Regions from separate parts of the uncultured Comamonas sp. genome, predicted to be linked through region 2. Evidence: riboswitches for the same ligand, from Rfam matches in the RefSeq annotation. Region 2 holds a riboswitch; the other holds the start of a gene.
The links. A riboswitch is a leader RNA that binds a small molecule or an ion and turns the genes downstream of it on or off. The one in region 2 is predicted to bind manganese.
Positions count from the first base shown of each region.

Region 1: another riboswitch for manganese. It lies ahead of mntP (manganese efflux pump MntP); the one in region 2 lies ahead of ACHWUQ_RS20865 (TMEM165/GDT1 family protein).

Region 1 is NZ_CAXYJV010000046.1:20,516-28,047, forward strand. Features, by position in the region: gene ACHWUQ_RS18800 (YeiH family protein) at 1-200, shown strand, start outside; gene ACHWUQ_RS18805 (O-acetylhomoserine aminocarboxypropyltransferase/cysteine synthase family protein) at 316-1,599, shown strand; gene ACHWUQ_RS18810 (OmpW family protein) at 1,687-2,298, opposite strand; gene ACHWUQ_RS18815 (DUF808 domain-containing protein) at 2,571-3,566, opposite strand; gene mntP (manganese efflux pump MntP) at 4,009-4,578, opposite strand; yybP-ykoY riboswitch at 4,596-4,761, opposite strand; gene ACHWUQ_RS18825 (NCS1 family nucleobase:cation symporter-1) at 5,182-6,714, shown strand; gene ACHWUQ_RS18830 (aspartate/glutamate racemase family protein) at 6,730-7,464, shown strand.
Region 2 is NZ_CAXYJV010000049.1:91,957-99,488, forward strand. Features, by position in the region: gene putA (trifunctional transcriptional regulator/proline dehydrogenase/L-glutamate gamma-semialdehyde dehydrogenase) at 1-3,302, shown strand, start outside; gene ACHWUQ_RS20865 (TMEM165/GDT1 family protein) at 3,408-3,980, opposite strand; yybP-ykoY riboswitch at 4,077-4,190, opposite strand; gene ACHWUQ_RS20870 (RNA-binding protein) at 4,422-4,835, shown strand; gene ACHWUQ_RS20875 (RNA recognition motif domain-containing protein) at 5,091-5,678, shown strand; gene ACHWUQ_RS20880 (SDR family oxidoreductase) at 5,764-6,585, opposite strand; gene lptC (LPS export ABC transporter periplasmic protein LptC) at 6,592-7,191, opposite strand; gene ACHWUQ_RS20890 (HAD family hydrolase) at 7,188-7,532, opposite strand, start outside.

The sequences.
Region 1 (7,532 bases), on a different contig from region 2:
CGCTGGGCGTCATCCCTGCGCAGGCGCTCGCCATCGGTGTGCAGTGGGACAACGCCTTGCTGACGATGGCGATGGCCGGCCTGGGGCTCACCACCCATGTGCGCGCCGTGCGGGCTGCGGGCATCAAGCCCTTGCTGCTGGGGCTGGTGCTGTTTGTCTGGCTGGTGCTGGGCGGGCTGGCGGTCAATACCTGGCTCTGAGCGTGTTGATGGCGCTGAGCGCTCATAAGCTCATACCCAAAAAATCGTTGGTCTGCCGCACAAAACTGCTACAACCGGGAGGCATATTTCTGCCCACAAAAAGGATTCCAACACCATGCGCATCGAGACATTGGCCGTTCACGCAGGCTATTCGCCCGACCCGACCACCAAGGCTGCGGCAGTGCCCATCTACCAAACGGTGGCCTACGCCTTTGACAGCGCGCAGCATGGCGCCGACCTGTTTGACCTGAAGGTGCCGGGCAATATCTACACCCGCATCATGAACCCGACCACCGATGTGCTGGAAAAGCGCGTGGCCGCGCTGGAAGGCGGCATTGCCGCGCTGGCACTGGCCTCGGGCATGGCAGCGATCACCGCCGCCATCCAGACCTTGGCCGAAGCGGGCGACAACATCGTCTCGGCCAGCACCTTGTATGGCGGCACCTACAACCTGTTTGCCCACACCTTTCCGCAGCAAGGCATCGAGGTGCGCTTTGCCGATCCGCGTGACCCGGCCAGCTTTGGCGCACTGATCGACGACAAGACCAAGGCCGTGTTCATCGAGTCCATCGGCAACCCGCTGGGCAATGTCACCGACATCCGCGCGCTGGCCGATGTGGCCCACCGCCATGGCGTGCCGCTGATCGTCGACAACACCGTGCCATCGCCCTACCTGCTGCGCCCCATCGAGCATGGCGCTGACATCGTCGTGCACTCGCTCACCAAATACCTCGGCGGCCATGGCACCAGCGTCGGCGGCGCCATCGTCGACAGCGGCACCTTCCCCTGGGCGGAGCACAAGGCGCGCTTCAAGCGCCTCAACGAACCCGATGTGAGCTACCACGGCGTGGTCTATACCGAAGCGCTGGGCCCTGCGGCCTACATCGGCCGCGCGCGCGTGGTGCCGCTGCGCAATATGGGCGCGGCCATCTCGCCGCAGAACGCGTTCCAGATCCTGCAAGGCATCGAAACCTTGGCGCTGCGCATGGACCGCATTTGCGAGAACACCCAGAAGATCGCCGAGACCCTGCAAAAGCACCCCAAGGTCGCCTGGGTGCGCTATGCCGGCCTGCCTGATCACCCGGACCATGCCATTCTGCAAAAGCAGTCGGGCGGCCGCGCCTCGGGTATTTTGTCGTTCAGCCTTAAGGCCGCCGATGGCGAAGTCCGTGCCGCAGGCGCCCGCTTTCTGGATGCTTTGCAGCTGTTCACGCGCCTGGTCAATATTGGCGATGCCAAATCACTGGCCACGCACCCGGCCTCGACCACCCACCGCCAGCTCGACAGTGGCGAGCTGGAAAAAGCAGGTGTGAGCGAAGGCATGGTGCGTCTGTCCGTCGGCATCGAGCATGTCGATGACCTGCTGGCCGATCTGGAGCAGGCGCTGGCCAAGGTCTGAAGGGCCCTCGCACGCAAAAAAAGAGCCGCTTGCAACAAGCGGCTCAATCACAGTGCTCTTTGATCCGTGGACGGCTTCAGACCCCGTTTAGAAGCGGTAGCCCACACCGACACCCAGCAGCCAAGGATCGACCTTGAAGGTTCCCACCTTGGTGCCCGCCGAGCGCACATCGGTCTTGATGTAGACCTTCTTCACATCCACGTTGATCGACCAGTTCTTGTCGAGCATGTAGTCAAAGCCGATCTGCAGTGCGGCGCCAAAGCTGTTCTTCTTGATCGATGGATCGAGCGCGGCCTCAACCGCCGGTGCGAAGTTCACGTTCGAGAAGCGCGTGTAGTTCACACCAGCGCCCAGATAGGGCTTGAACGCGCCCATGTTGGTGAAGTGGTACTGCGCCAGCAGGCTGGGCGGCAGGTGCTTGAGCGTGCCGATCTTGGCGCCGTCCGAGCGCAGGTCGTGCTTTTGCGGGTAGGTCAGCACCAGCTCGGCCGCGATGTTGGGCGTGAAGAAGTAGGTCACATCCACTTCGGGAATGGTCTTGTCATTGATCGACAGACCCAGGCCGGTGGAGTCCTTGTTGGCGCTGTCCAGGTGCACCGCACGCAAACGCACTTGCCAGGGGCTTTGCGCCTCTTGCGCCATCGCGGCGCCCGACGCCATTGCACATACAGCCGCCGCTGCCAACATCATCTTTTTCATCATCATTGCCCTCGCTGCGATCTTGCTCGCATGGATTGAAAAGTAGCTGAAACGAGCCAGCATCTGCATGCCCGGCCAGCGCCAAGCGCCGGATAGGTGGGTGGCAGATCTGCCTGCTGTCCATGCCCTGCATCTTCTTCCTCTACGCGCCAGGCGGCCCTGACCCAGATCAACGAGACAAAACAAGCCGTGAAAAAAGGCGGCCCGCTGTTGCGATGCCGCCTTGAGGTCTTTACTGCAGCCGCATCCCAACGATGCGGCGCTGCTGCTGGTCAGTGCCCGCGCAACTTGTGCCAGGCCTCCACCGCCAGCACCACCAAGCCGCCAATGGCCGCGCCGACGACCACGTGCACCAGCGTCGGTGCCAGCAGGGCCACCACACCGCCCATCGGGGTCACGGTGCTCTGCAGCCAGTGCTCGATCGGGCCGATGCCGTGCACCAGCAAGCTGCCGCCCACCATGAACATCGCAGCCGTACCCACAATCGACAAGCCGCGCATCAGCCAGGGCGTAAAAGCGATCAGGCCCCGGCCAAACGCCTTTGCAGCGGCACTGGTCTTGCGCATCAGCCACATGCCCACATCGTCCATACGCACAATGCCGGCCACCAGGCCATAGACAAACACGGTGATCGCCAGCGCCACAGCGACCAGCACCACCAACTGCTCGGCAATCGGCTTGCTGGCGACGGTGCCCAGCGCAATAGCCATGATCTCGGCCGACAGAATGAAATCGGTCCGGACGGCACCCGCGACCTTGGCCTTTTCATAGGCCACCGGGTCCATGTTCTTCTCGTTGGCGGCTTTGACCGACGAAGGGGCTACACCCATTTGTGCGGCCTGCTCAGACTCCTTGACGGCGTCATGGGTGTGCTTGGGCTTGTGGAACAGGCTGAGCACCTTCTCCACCCCCTCAAAACACAGGAAAGCGCCGCCAATCATCAACAGCGGCGTGATCAGCCAGGGCGCAAAAGCACTGATCAGCAACGCTGCCGGCACCAAAATGGCCTTGTTCTTCAGTGAGCCCTTGGCCACCGCCCAGACCACCGGCAACTCCCGGTTGGCCTTGACGCCGGTCACCTGCTCGGCATTCAGCGCCAGGTCATCGCCCAGCACCCCCGCCGTCTTTTGCACCGCCACCTTGGTCTGCGTGGCCACATCGTCCAGGATGGCCGTGCTCTTGCCCGCAGCCGTCTTGGTCATCAGCGCCACATCGTCAAGCAAGGTCGCAATATCATCGAGCAACATCAATAAACCAGCACCAGCCATTACGCACTCCCTGTCCAAATTAGGTGGCAAATCATAGCGATTTCACAATGCAATGCCGTCTCAAGCCCCGTAAAACGGTGATCTCTACGTTTTGTTGGAGGTTGTTCACAAAACTTTATGCAGGCCTTGTCAACCACTTCAGCGCGCGGCCCGTTGTACACCCATCTACACCAGAAAGGTGAAAGGACTGAAATGACTGAAGTGTTTGCTATTTGGCCTGAAGACGAACGTGACCGTAAGCGTGCTCCTGCCCGCTTCTGATATCAGCGCAGCTTGCCAGCGGTTGAGCCAGAACTGAAAACCCGGCACCCGCAGCGATTGCAGGCTCACTGATCTCTCTCACTTTAGCCCCGCTCTGCGGGGCTTTGTTTTGTCTGGCGCCGTCCTCCTACAGGGCCACACACCAAAGCCCTCTGCCGTGGCAACCGCAGAGGGCCTGCTTTTATACCGCCACCAGGTGCTCGTACAGAATCAGCGAGCCAATCGCGATCAGCACCACGCCACCCACCGCCTCTGCCCAGCGGCCGGTGATATGGCCCAGCACACGGCCCACCATCACCCCCAAGGTCACCATTGCAAAGGTCGCAAAGCCGATGCTCAGCGCGACCACGGTGATGTTCACATCCAGGAAAGCCAGGCCCACGCCCACCGCCATCGCATCAATGCTGGTGGCAAAGCCGGTCGCGACCAGCAGCCAGAAGCCATGGCGCGCCGGGCGGCCCATCCCGGGTTCATCGGCACTTTTGAAAGCGCCCAGCACCATGCGGCCACCCAGCACCAGCAGCAGCACAAAGGCAATCCAGTGGTCCCAGGCCTTCACATAATCGGCAGCGGCATAGCCCAGCGCCCAGCCCACCAGCGGGGTGATGGCCTCAATGACACCAAAGATCAGGCCGGTGCGCAGCGCCTCGGACCAACGGGGTTTGACAAGGGCAGAGCCTTTGCCAATCGCGGCGGCAAAGGCATCGGTAGACATGGCAAGCGCCAACAGGGAAATGGAAGCAGCGTTCATCGGAGGTTCTTCTGGGACAGTCGGGCATGAGCACAACGGCATGCCACCACTGCCCGACCGAGGTCGTGCTGGCATGCCGATGGTCTCGCCAACCGAAGAACGGATGTCTGCGCCACAGCATGGGTCATGCCGAGTATGTTGACGCAGACGCTTCCAGCGCGGAAGCAGGCTACTCCCCAAGGGAGCCCGCAGTCTAAACCTTGCGCAGCGCGTTGCGGCGCATGGCCCCGGAGGCGCCAGGCTCTTTAGAAATGGATCGCATTTCTGCCTGGTGCCCCAGCGTTGGTGCAGCGAAACGGCCGATAGCTACAGGCCGAAACAAGAGCAACCTCATGTACCCGCGCTGCTGCGATGCGCCCTCTGGCAGCGCCGGTAAACGCGTCTCCCAGGCAACAGCAACGGCGCCCTTTCAGGGTTGGCCCTAGTTCATTTTTGGACGCTTTGTATACACTTAATGTATGCATATGTGCACACAAAGCATAGCCATTGAGGCCCGCTTCTCTGCTGCACATGCCATGCATGGAACCGCGCACATGACGAGACAAATCAGGCCGCCAGGCCGTTACTAAGGCGCACCTGGATGCGCCCGATCCAAGGATGTCAATGACCGATCTTGCAGCAGACCAGAACGCAGGCTTTGCCTTCAACCCCGCCCAGCAGCGGCCCGCGGCCACCACCGATTTGCCCGCTGGTGTATGCCCCTCGCTCTACAACAAGGACCTGGCACCCACCCGGAAAGACAGCCGGTCCTGGGGCGCTTACAGCCTGTTCACGCTGTGGGCCAATGATGTGCACAGCCTGGGCAACTATGCCTTTGCCATCGGCCTGTTTGCGCTGGGCCTGGGCGGCTGGCAGATTCTGACGGCGCTGATGATGGGCGCCGCACTGCTGTTTGTGCTGCTGACCTTGTCGGGCTTCATGGGCCCCAAGACGGGCGTGCCCTTTCCAGTGATGAGCCGCATCAGCTTTGGCACGCGGGGCGCGCAGATCCCGGCGCTGATCCGGGGCGGCGTCGCGATTGCCTGGTTCGGCATCCAGACCTACCTGGCCTCCAAGGTGCTCGATGTGCTGCTGATCACCCTCTTTCCCAGCCTGCAGGCGCTGCTGGCGCACCAGGTGCTGGGCCTGCCGGTGCTGGGCTGGATCAGCTTCAGCCTGCTGTGGGTGGTGCAGACGATGATTGCCTGCTGGGGCATGGAGAGCATCCGCAAGTACGAGGCCTTTGCCGGCCCGGTGATTCTGGTGACCTTCATCGCGCTGGCCGGCTGGGTGCTGTACAGCTCGGGCGGCAGGATCCAGTGGACGGCGCCCCAGCCCAGCACCGGTGGGGCGATGTGGGTGCAGATCATGGGTGCGGCTTCGCTGTGGGTCGCCATCTACGGCACCTTTGTGCTCAATTTCTGTGACTTCACCCGGGGCGCCACCTCGCGCAGCGCCGTGGTCAAGGGCAACTTCTGGGGCATCCCCATCAACATGCTGATCTTCGGCCTGATCGTCGTCGTGCTGACCGGCGGCCAACTGGCCATCGATGGCACCCTGATTCTCAGCCCCACCGACATCGTCGAGAAGATCCCCAACAAGCCGCTGCTGATCCTGGCCAGCCTGTCGCTGCTGATCCTGACCATCGCCGTGAACCTGATGGCCAACTTTGTCGCCCCCGCGCTGGCCCTGGCCAACCTGCTGCCGCGCCAGCTCAACTTCCGCCGCGCGGCGCTGGTCAGCGCCATCCTGGGCTTTGTGATCCTGCCGTGGAACCTCTACGATTCGCCGCTGGTGATCCTGTATTTCCTCGGTGGCCTGGGCTCCTTCCTGGGCCCGCTGTTCGGTATCGTGATGGCCGACTACTGGCTGATCCGCAAGGAGCGCGTGCATGTGCCTGCCCTCTACAGCGATGACCACCGTGGCCCTTACCATTACCACAACGGCGTCAACCGCCGCGCCATCCAGGCCCTGGTGCCCTCGGCGCTGATTGCGCTGCTGTTCGCCTTTCTGCCGGCGCTGGAGTCGGTGTCCCATTTCTCCTGGTTCATTGCAGCCGGGCTCGGCGGCCTGTTCTACTGGCTGCTGACCCCCAAGGGCCAGCACTACGAAGACCAGGACGGCGAGGCCATTGCCGTGAACCATGCCCAACATTGAGACGGAGTTTTTTGCATGCGCATTCTGATCGTGAACGTCAACACCACCGAGAGCATGACCGAGGCCATTGGCGCCCAGGCGCGCCGGGCAGCGGCACCGGGCACCGAGATCGTCGCCCTCACCCCGCGTTTTGGCGCCGAGTCGGTGGAGGGCAATTTTGAGAGCTACCTCTGCGCTGTCGGTGTGATGGATGCGGTCATGCGCTATGACCAGCCCTTTGATGCCGTCATCCAGGCCGGCTACGGCGAGCATGGCCGCGAAGGCCTGCAAGAGCTGCTGGAAGTGCCGGTGGTGGACATCACCGAGGCAGCGGCATCGACGGCCATGTTCCTGGGCCACAAGTACGCCGTCGTGACCACCCTGGACCGGGCCGTGCCACTGATCGAAGACCGGCTCAAGCTGGCCGGTCTGGATGCGCGCTGCGCCTCGGTGCGCGCCAGCGGCATGGCCGTGCTGGAGCTGGAGAGCCAGCCCGAGCGCGCGGTCGATGCCATCGTGCAGCAGGCCGCCAAGGCTGTTGAAGAAGACCATGCAGAGGTGATCTGCCTGGGCTGCGGCGGCATGGCCGAGCTCGAAGACAAGGTGCGCAGCCGCACCGGCGTGCCGGTGGTCGATGGCGTGGCTGCAGCGGTGACGATTGCCGAATCGCTGGTGCGCCTGGGCCTCAAGACCTCCAAGGTGCGCACCTATGCACCGCCGCGCGCCAAGCGGATTACCGGCTTTCCGCTGCCCGATTCGCTGGGCCGCTGAACGTCTTCAACCACCCATCCCTGTTTACTCCAACCGCCCTGCTCCGCAGGGCTTTTTTCTGGCCGCTG
Region 2 (7,532 bases):
GCCTGATCGGCCGGGGCGGCGAGCCGCTGATCCGCAAGGGCGTGGACATGGCCATGCGCATGATGGGCGAGCAGTTCGTCACCGGCGAGACGATTGGCGAAGCGCTGAAGAATGCCGAGCGCCTGGAGGCCAAGGGCTTCCGCTACTCCTACGACATGCTGGGCGAAGCGGCGATGACCAGCGATGACGCCAAGCGCTACCTGCGCGACTACGAAAACGCGATCCATGCGATCGGCAAGGCCAGCAATGGCCGGGGCGTCTACGAAGGCCCGGGCATCTCGATCAAGCTGTCGGCCCTGCACCCGCGCTACAGCCGCGCCCAGTATGACCGCGTGATGGCCGAGCTCTACCCGGTGGTGCTGCAGCTGGCCGTGCTGGCCAAAAGCTACAACATCGGCCTCAATATCGACGCCGAAGAGGCCGACCGCCTGGAGCTGTCGCTGGACCTGCTGGAAAAACTCTGCTTTGCGCCCGAGTTGGCCGGTTTTGCCGGCATCGGCTTTGTCGTGCAGGCCTACCAAAAGCGCTGCCCCTATGTGCTGGACTTCATCATCGACCTGGCCCGCCGCAGCCAGCACCGCCTGATGGTGCGCCTGGTCAAGGGCGCCTACTGGGACAGCGAGATCAAGCGCGCCCAGATCGACGGTCTCGAAGGCTACCCGGTCTACACCCGCAAGGCCTATACCGATGTGTCCTACCTGGCCTGCGCGCGCCAGCTGCTGGCCGCGCCCGATGCGGTCTACCCCCAGTTCGCCACGCACAATGCCCACACGCTGGCCACCATCTACCACCTGGCCGACCCGGCCCGCTACCAGCCCGGCCAGTACGAGTTCCAGTGCCTGCACGGCATGGGCGAGCCGCTGTACGAACAGGTGGTGGGCCGCACGGCCAGCGAGAACCTGGGCCGCCCCTGCCGCATCTATGCCCCCGTGGGCACGCATGAAACCCTGCTGGCCTACCTGGTGCGCCGCCTGCTGGAGAACGGCGCCAACACCAGCTTTGTGAACCGCATCGCCGACCAGGACATCCCCCTGGCCAAGCTGGTGGAAAACCCCGTGACCACCGCCCAGCAATGGGCGCAGAGCGAAGGCCAGTTGGGCCTGCCCAACCCGCACATTGCCCAGCCACGCGCGCTGTATGGCGCAAGCCGCAGCAATTCGGCCGGGCTGGACCTGTCCAACGACAACCGCCTGCGCGCGCTGCAGCACGACCTGCAGGCCAGCGCACAGATGGCCTGGCATGCCCAGCCCCTGCTGGCCGATGGCGCCCCCGCATCCACCCTGCCGAGCGAGCCCGTGCTGAACCCGGCCGACCACAGCGACCAGGTCGGCACGGTCACGCAGGCATCGGCCGAGCAGGTGGAGTTTGCGCTGGCCGCCGCCCAGGCCGCCGCCGCCCGCTGGCAGGCCACCCCGGCTGCCCAGCGCGCCGACTGCCTGGCCAAGGCCGGTGACCTGCTCGAAGCCCATATGCCCACCTTGATGGGCGTGCTGGTGCGCGAGGCGGGCAAGACCTGCTCCAACGCGATTGCCGAAGTGCGCGAGGCGGTGGACTTTCTGCGCTTCTACGCCGCCCAGGTGCGCAGCTGGGGCCAGGCGGATTACCAGGCCCTGGGCCCGGTGGTCTGCATCAGCCCCTGGAACTTCCCGCTGGCCATCTTCAGCGGCCAGATTGCTGCTGCGCTGGCCGCAGGCAACACCGTGCTGGCCAAACCGGCCGAGCAGACCCCGCTGATCGCCGCCGCTGCCGTGCAGGCGCTGTGGCAGGCGGGCGTGCCGCGCGATGTGCTGCAGCTGCTGCCGGGCACCGGCGAGACGGTGGGTGCCCGCCTGGTGGGCGACAGCCGCGTGCAGGCCGTGATGTTCACCGGCTCGACCGAAGTGGCCCGCATTCTGCAAAAGACCCTGGCCCAGCGCCTTGATGCCCAAGGCCAGCCCGTGACCCTGGTGGCCGAGACCGGCGGCCAGAACGCGATGATCGTGGACTCCTCCGCGCTGGCCGAGCAGGTGGTGGTCGATGTGCTGTCCTCGGCCTTTGACTCGGCCGGCCAGCGCTGCTCGGCGCTGCGCGTGCTTTGCGTGCAGGAAGAGGCCGCCGACCGCCTGCTGCACATGCTGCGCGGCGCGATGCAGGAGCTCCAGGTCGGCAACCCCTGCCAGCTCAAGACCGATGTCGGCCCCGTCATCGACGCCGAAGCCAAGGGCGTCATCGACCAGCACATTGCCCGCATGCAGGCCGCCGGCCACCAGGTCTGGCAAAACGGCGGCGCCAGCGCGCAGGGCACCTTTGTGCCGCCGACGGTGATCGCCATCCGCCAGCTGTCCGAGCTCAAGCGCGAAGTCTTCGGCCCGGTGCTGCATGTGCTGCGCTACCGCCGCGAGCACCTGCCCCAGCTGCTGGCCGACATCAATGCCACCGGCTACGCCCTCACCCTGGGCCTGCACACCCGCATTGACGAGACCATCAGCCAGGTGGTCACTGCTGCGCATGCCGGCAATATCTATGTGAACCGCAACATCGTCGGCGCCGTCGTCGGTGTGCAGCCCTTTGGCGGCGAAGGCCTGTCAGGCACGGGACCCAAGGCCGGCGGCCCGCTGTACATGCTGCGCCTGCTCAGCCGCATGCCGGCCACGGCCACGGTCGATGCGCTGGCCCACCTGCCCCGCATGGCGGGCAATGAGGCGCCCGCGCCCGCGACGGGCCAGCGCGGCCATGCCCATGGCCTGGAGCAGGCCGATGCCGCCCCGGCCGCTGCGCTGGAGGCGCTGCAAAGCTGGGCCAGCCAGCAAGGCCAGGGCGAGCTGGCAGCGCTGTGCCAGCGCTATGCCGCCCATACCGGCAACGGCTTTGCGGCCGAGCTGCCCGGCCCGACCGGTGAGCGCAACCTGTATGTGCTGAGCGGCCGCGAGCGCGTGGGCTGCGTGGCCAGCACCACAAGCCTGCTGCTGGCCCAGCTCGCCGCCGTGCTAGCGGCTGGCTCCACCGCCGTGTGGCCCGCCAACAGCCAGTACGCCAACCTGCTGGCACAGCTGCCCGCATCGGTGCGTGCCTCGGTGCAACTGTCTGCGCACAGCGCGCAGGCCTTCCTGCAGTCCGAAGCCTTCGATGCGCTGATCGCCGATGCCGCCAGCGGCTGGCTGCCCAGCGGCAGCAGCCTGGCGGGCCGCCCCGGCGCCATTGTGCCGATCACCGCCCAGGCCGCCGATGGCAGCGTGCCGCTGTTCCGCCTGCTGGCCGAGCATGCGATCAGCATCAACACCGCAGCAGCGGGCGGCAATGCGAGCCTGATGACCTTGGACTGAGGCTGAGGCTTGGGGCGCTGCCCCATCCAAAAAGGGCTGGAGATCGCAGGATCCCCAGCCCTTTGCGTTTGTGCGTTGCCGGTGTTGCTGGCGCCGCCAGCGCTGTCAGTCCATCGTCGTGAACAGCGCAGCCACGCCCAGCACCAGGAAGATCACCGCACAGACACGGTGGATCCAGCGGATCGGCAGCTTCTTGGTGATCTTGTCGCCAAACCAGACCACCGGCGCATTGGCCAGCATCATGCCGATCGTGGTGCCGGCGACCACCCAGTAATAGGAAGCCGGGTACTTGGCGGCCAGCCCTACGGTGGCCAACTGGGTCTTGTCGCCCATCTCGGCCAGGAAGAACAGCAGCACCGTGGTGCCGAACACGCCCCAGCGGCCGCTGCTCTTGCCGGCTTCGTCCTCGTGGATCTTGTCGGGAATCAGCATCCAGCCGGCCATCAGGATGAAGGACACGCCCAGAATCCAGCGCAGCACATCGGGGCCGAGCATCGTGGTGATCCAGGCACCGACGGCACCGGCCAGTGCATGGTTGACCAGGGTCGAGACAAAGATGCCCAGCACAATGGGCCAGGGTTTGCGGTATTTGGCAGCGAGGACGAGCGATAGCAGCTGTGTCTTGTCGCCCATTTCGGCAAGGGCGACGACAGCGGTCGAGAGGAGAAAGGCTTCCATGGTGTGGGGATCGTTATTGCAGCCGGATATCGCAAGACAGCATTGACCGCATCGCGACTCCGGCATTGGATCGCAACGTGGTCAATGGTCTCGCCCAGCATCCTCATCACAAGGTGCCGTGTACGCCATAGGCCGCGAAGGCCCAAGTTTGTTGACGCACACTCCGCGGCGCATTGCACGCCCGGCAGGCTACTCCCCAAAGACCGGCGCATCATACGCCCAAAAGCGATGCTGCGCCGCAACACCCACTGCCGCCAGGGAAAATACCAAGCCCCGCTTGCGGGAACTGTCAACACAGCGTAAGGCGATTCACCCATAATGGTGAAGCTCAATGTGCCCCCGGGTACACTACAGCGCGCGGTGATCCGTCTTGGAAGTTGTCACAGGTTTGTTGATTGCATCAGGCTCCATCGCTTTTTTTACTTTTTTCGGAGTCCTCAAATGGGCAACAAACTTTACGTGGGCAACCTGCCCTACTCTTTCCGTGACAGCGATCTGGAAAGCACTTTCAGCCAGTTCGGTACCGTCTCCAGCGCCAAGGTCATGATGGAACGTGACACCGGCCGCTCCAAGGGCTTCGGCTTTGTGGAAATGGGTTCGGACGCTGAAGCACAAGCTGCTATCGAAGGCGTGAACGGCCAAGGCTACGGCGGCCGTAACCTGGTTGTGAACGAAGCCCGTCCCATGGAAGCCCGTCCTCCACGCAGCGGTGGTTTCGGTGGTGGCAACCGTGGCGGCTTCGGCGGCGGTGACCGCGGTGGCTTCGGCGGCGGTGACCGTGGCGGCTTCGGCGGCGGCGATCGCGGTGGCTTCGGCGGCGGTGGCCGTGGTGGCTACGGTGGCGGCAGCTACTAAACACCTCACCTCCAAAACCTCTTACGGGTTTTGACGGTTAGATGACGGGTTTTCCCGAAAAAAAGGCCTCTTTGAGGCCTTTTTTGCATCTGGTTGCAGCTTCCGCGCCACAACTGAGGGGCGGAACTATGCCATTGTCGGTTTTTATGCCAGAAAATAAAGGATGGAGTATTCCTCCATCGGGCTACTGCGATGAATGACCGGTGTTCTACAGGGCGCTATCGCATTATTTAAGAGTTATCAGGAGTCCCTCAAATGGGCAACAAGCTTTACGTCGGTAATTTGCCATACCAGGTTCGCGACAACGATCTGGAACAGGCCTTTGGTCAGTTTGGCAGCGTAACCAGCGCCAAGGTGATGATGGAACGCGACACGGGTCGCTCCAAGGGTTTCGGTTTTGTAGAAATGGGCAGCGATGACGAAGCCCAAGCAGCGGTCAACGGTCTGAACGGTCAGCCTCTGGGCGGCCGCAATCTGGTCGTGAACGAAGCGCGTCCGATGGAGCCCCGTCCTCCCCGCAGCGGCGGTGGTGGCTTTGGCGGCCCACGCGGTGGTGGCTTCGGTGGCGGCGGTAACCGCGGCGGCTTCGGTGGCGGCGGTGGTGGCTACGGCGGCGGTGGTGGCGGTGGATACGGCGGCGGCGGTGACCGTGGCGGCTACGGCGGCGGCGGCGGTGGTTATGGCGACCGTGGCGGTCGCGATGGCGGCCGTGGCGGCAATGACCGTGGCTTTGGTGGCGGTGATCGCGGCGGCGACCGCGATGGCGGCTTCCGCAGCCCCTACGGCAATGGTTCGCGCAACCGCGGCGGCAACCAAGGCTACGACAACAACGACGATTATTGATGTCTGCAGGCACACCCTGGCGGTGCGCCTCCAGCAACGACAAAGCCCCGACAGGGGCTTTTTTCATGGCCGGCGCAGACCTGCGTCAGTCCCGGCCTGGCGGCAGCTCTTGCACCCGTTCGCGGTGGCGGTGCTTGCGCGGGCGGTTGGCCAGCGCGCGGTCATACAGTGCATTGGGCAGGCAGCGCAACAGCTTGGCCACCCAGCCCATCTGCCAGGGGATGACGGCATAGCTGCGCGCCTTGGCAATCACCGCGAAGGCCTTGTCGGCGAAGGCCTCGGGTTGCATCAGGAACGGCATGCCGTAGCGGTTATGGCTGGTGAGCGGCGTGGCCACAAAGCCCGGGCTGATCGTGACCACCTGCACGCCGCTGCGCTGCAGCTCCACCCGCAGGCTCTCGCAGTAACTGATGACCGCCGCCTTGCTGGCGCAGTAGGCGCCGTGGCCGGGCAGGCCGCGTATGCCGGCCACACTGGCAATACCCACCAATTTGCCACTGCCGCGCGCCTGCATGGGCCGCACAAAGGCGTGGAAGGTCGCGGCCATGCCGATCACGTTGGTGGCATAGGTCTGGGCCATGACGTCCAGGTCCTCGCGCTCTGCCGTGTCGATGCCGTAACTCACCCCGGCATTGGCCACCACCACATCGGGCAGGCCCTGCTGCTGCAGGCATTGCGCGCAGGCGGCAATGATCTGGTCCTGGCTGGCCACGTCGGCGCCATAGATGGCATAGCGGCTGCTGTCCATGCCTTGTGCCTGCGCCCATGCCTGCATCACTGCGCTGCGGCGGGCCACCAGCGCCAGCCGGTAGCCGGCCTGGTAGTAGCGCCAGGCCAGCGCCTGGCCGATGCCGCTGGAGGCGCCGGTGATCAGCACCAGCGGTGCGTCGCTCAGGGGGGTGGCCATGGGCGCTCAGCGTGCGGGCTGCAGGACACCCTTGACCCGGCCCTTGAGCTCGGCCACCTGGGTGAGGTTGTTGAAGACCATGGAATCGGCCGTGAAGCGGTCCTTGCCCCGGATGATCTCGACTGGCTTGTTCGAGCTCACACGCTCTTCATTGACAAAGGCGTGCAGGAATTCGCCCCGGAACTCCATCTGCGGCACACCCGGCTTGTTGCTGCTGCGCACCACCTTGGCATTGCCGAACAGCTGCACTTCCGAGCCATCGGCATTGGACAGCGCGCGGTCGGCCGTCGCCACCGTCGTGGATCCATCCTGCCGCAACGAGCGCATCGTGGCCGTATCGATCTCCAGCGTGTCGGTGTCGATGAAGTGGCGCATCTTGTTGCCCAGGATCTCGCTGGTCAGCACGCCGGTGCCGTCAAAGTTGCGCACCGAAAAATCGCTCATGTAGTAATCCACCTCGTGGCCGGGCACCACCGCCTCACGCACGCTCTGCGGCTTGGGGGCATTGCGCACCAGCCACCAGGTGCCCAGCGCCAGCAGACCCATCAGGATCACCGGCAGGTAGATGGACGACAGGTCCATGAGGCGTCGCACACGAGATTTCATTGTCCGTACCGATCGAGCAGGTTGACATAGGCACCGCTGGCGGCCAGCACGGCATCGCACAGCTCGCGCGCGGCGCCTGCGCCGCCGTGGCGGGTGGTCACCCAGTGTGCCACGCCCAGCACTTCGGGGTGGGCATTGGCGGGGGCGCAGGCCAGCTGGCAGCGGCGCAATACCGGCAGATCCGGCCAGTCATCGCCAATGGCAGCGGCCTGGTGCCAGTCCAGGCCCAGCGCCTCCAGCATGGCCTGGGCAGCGGGCAGCTTGTCCTCGGTCCCATAGCGCACATGCGCGATGCCCAATGCCGCCAGGCGGTGGCGCAGCGGCGCCGAGTCACGCCCGGT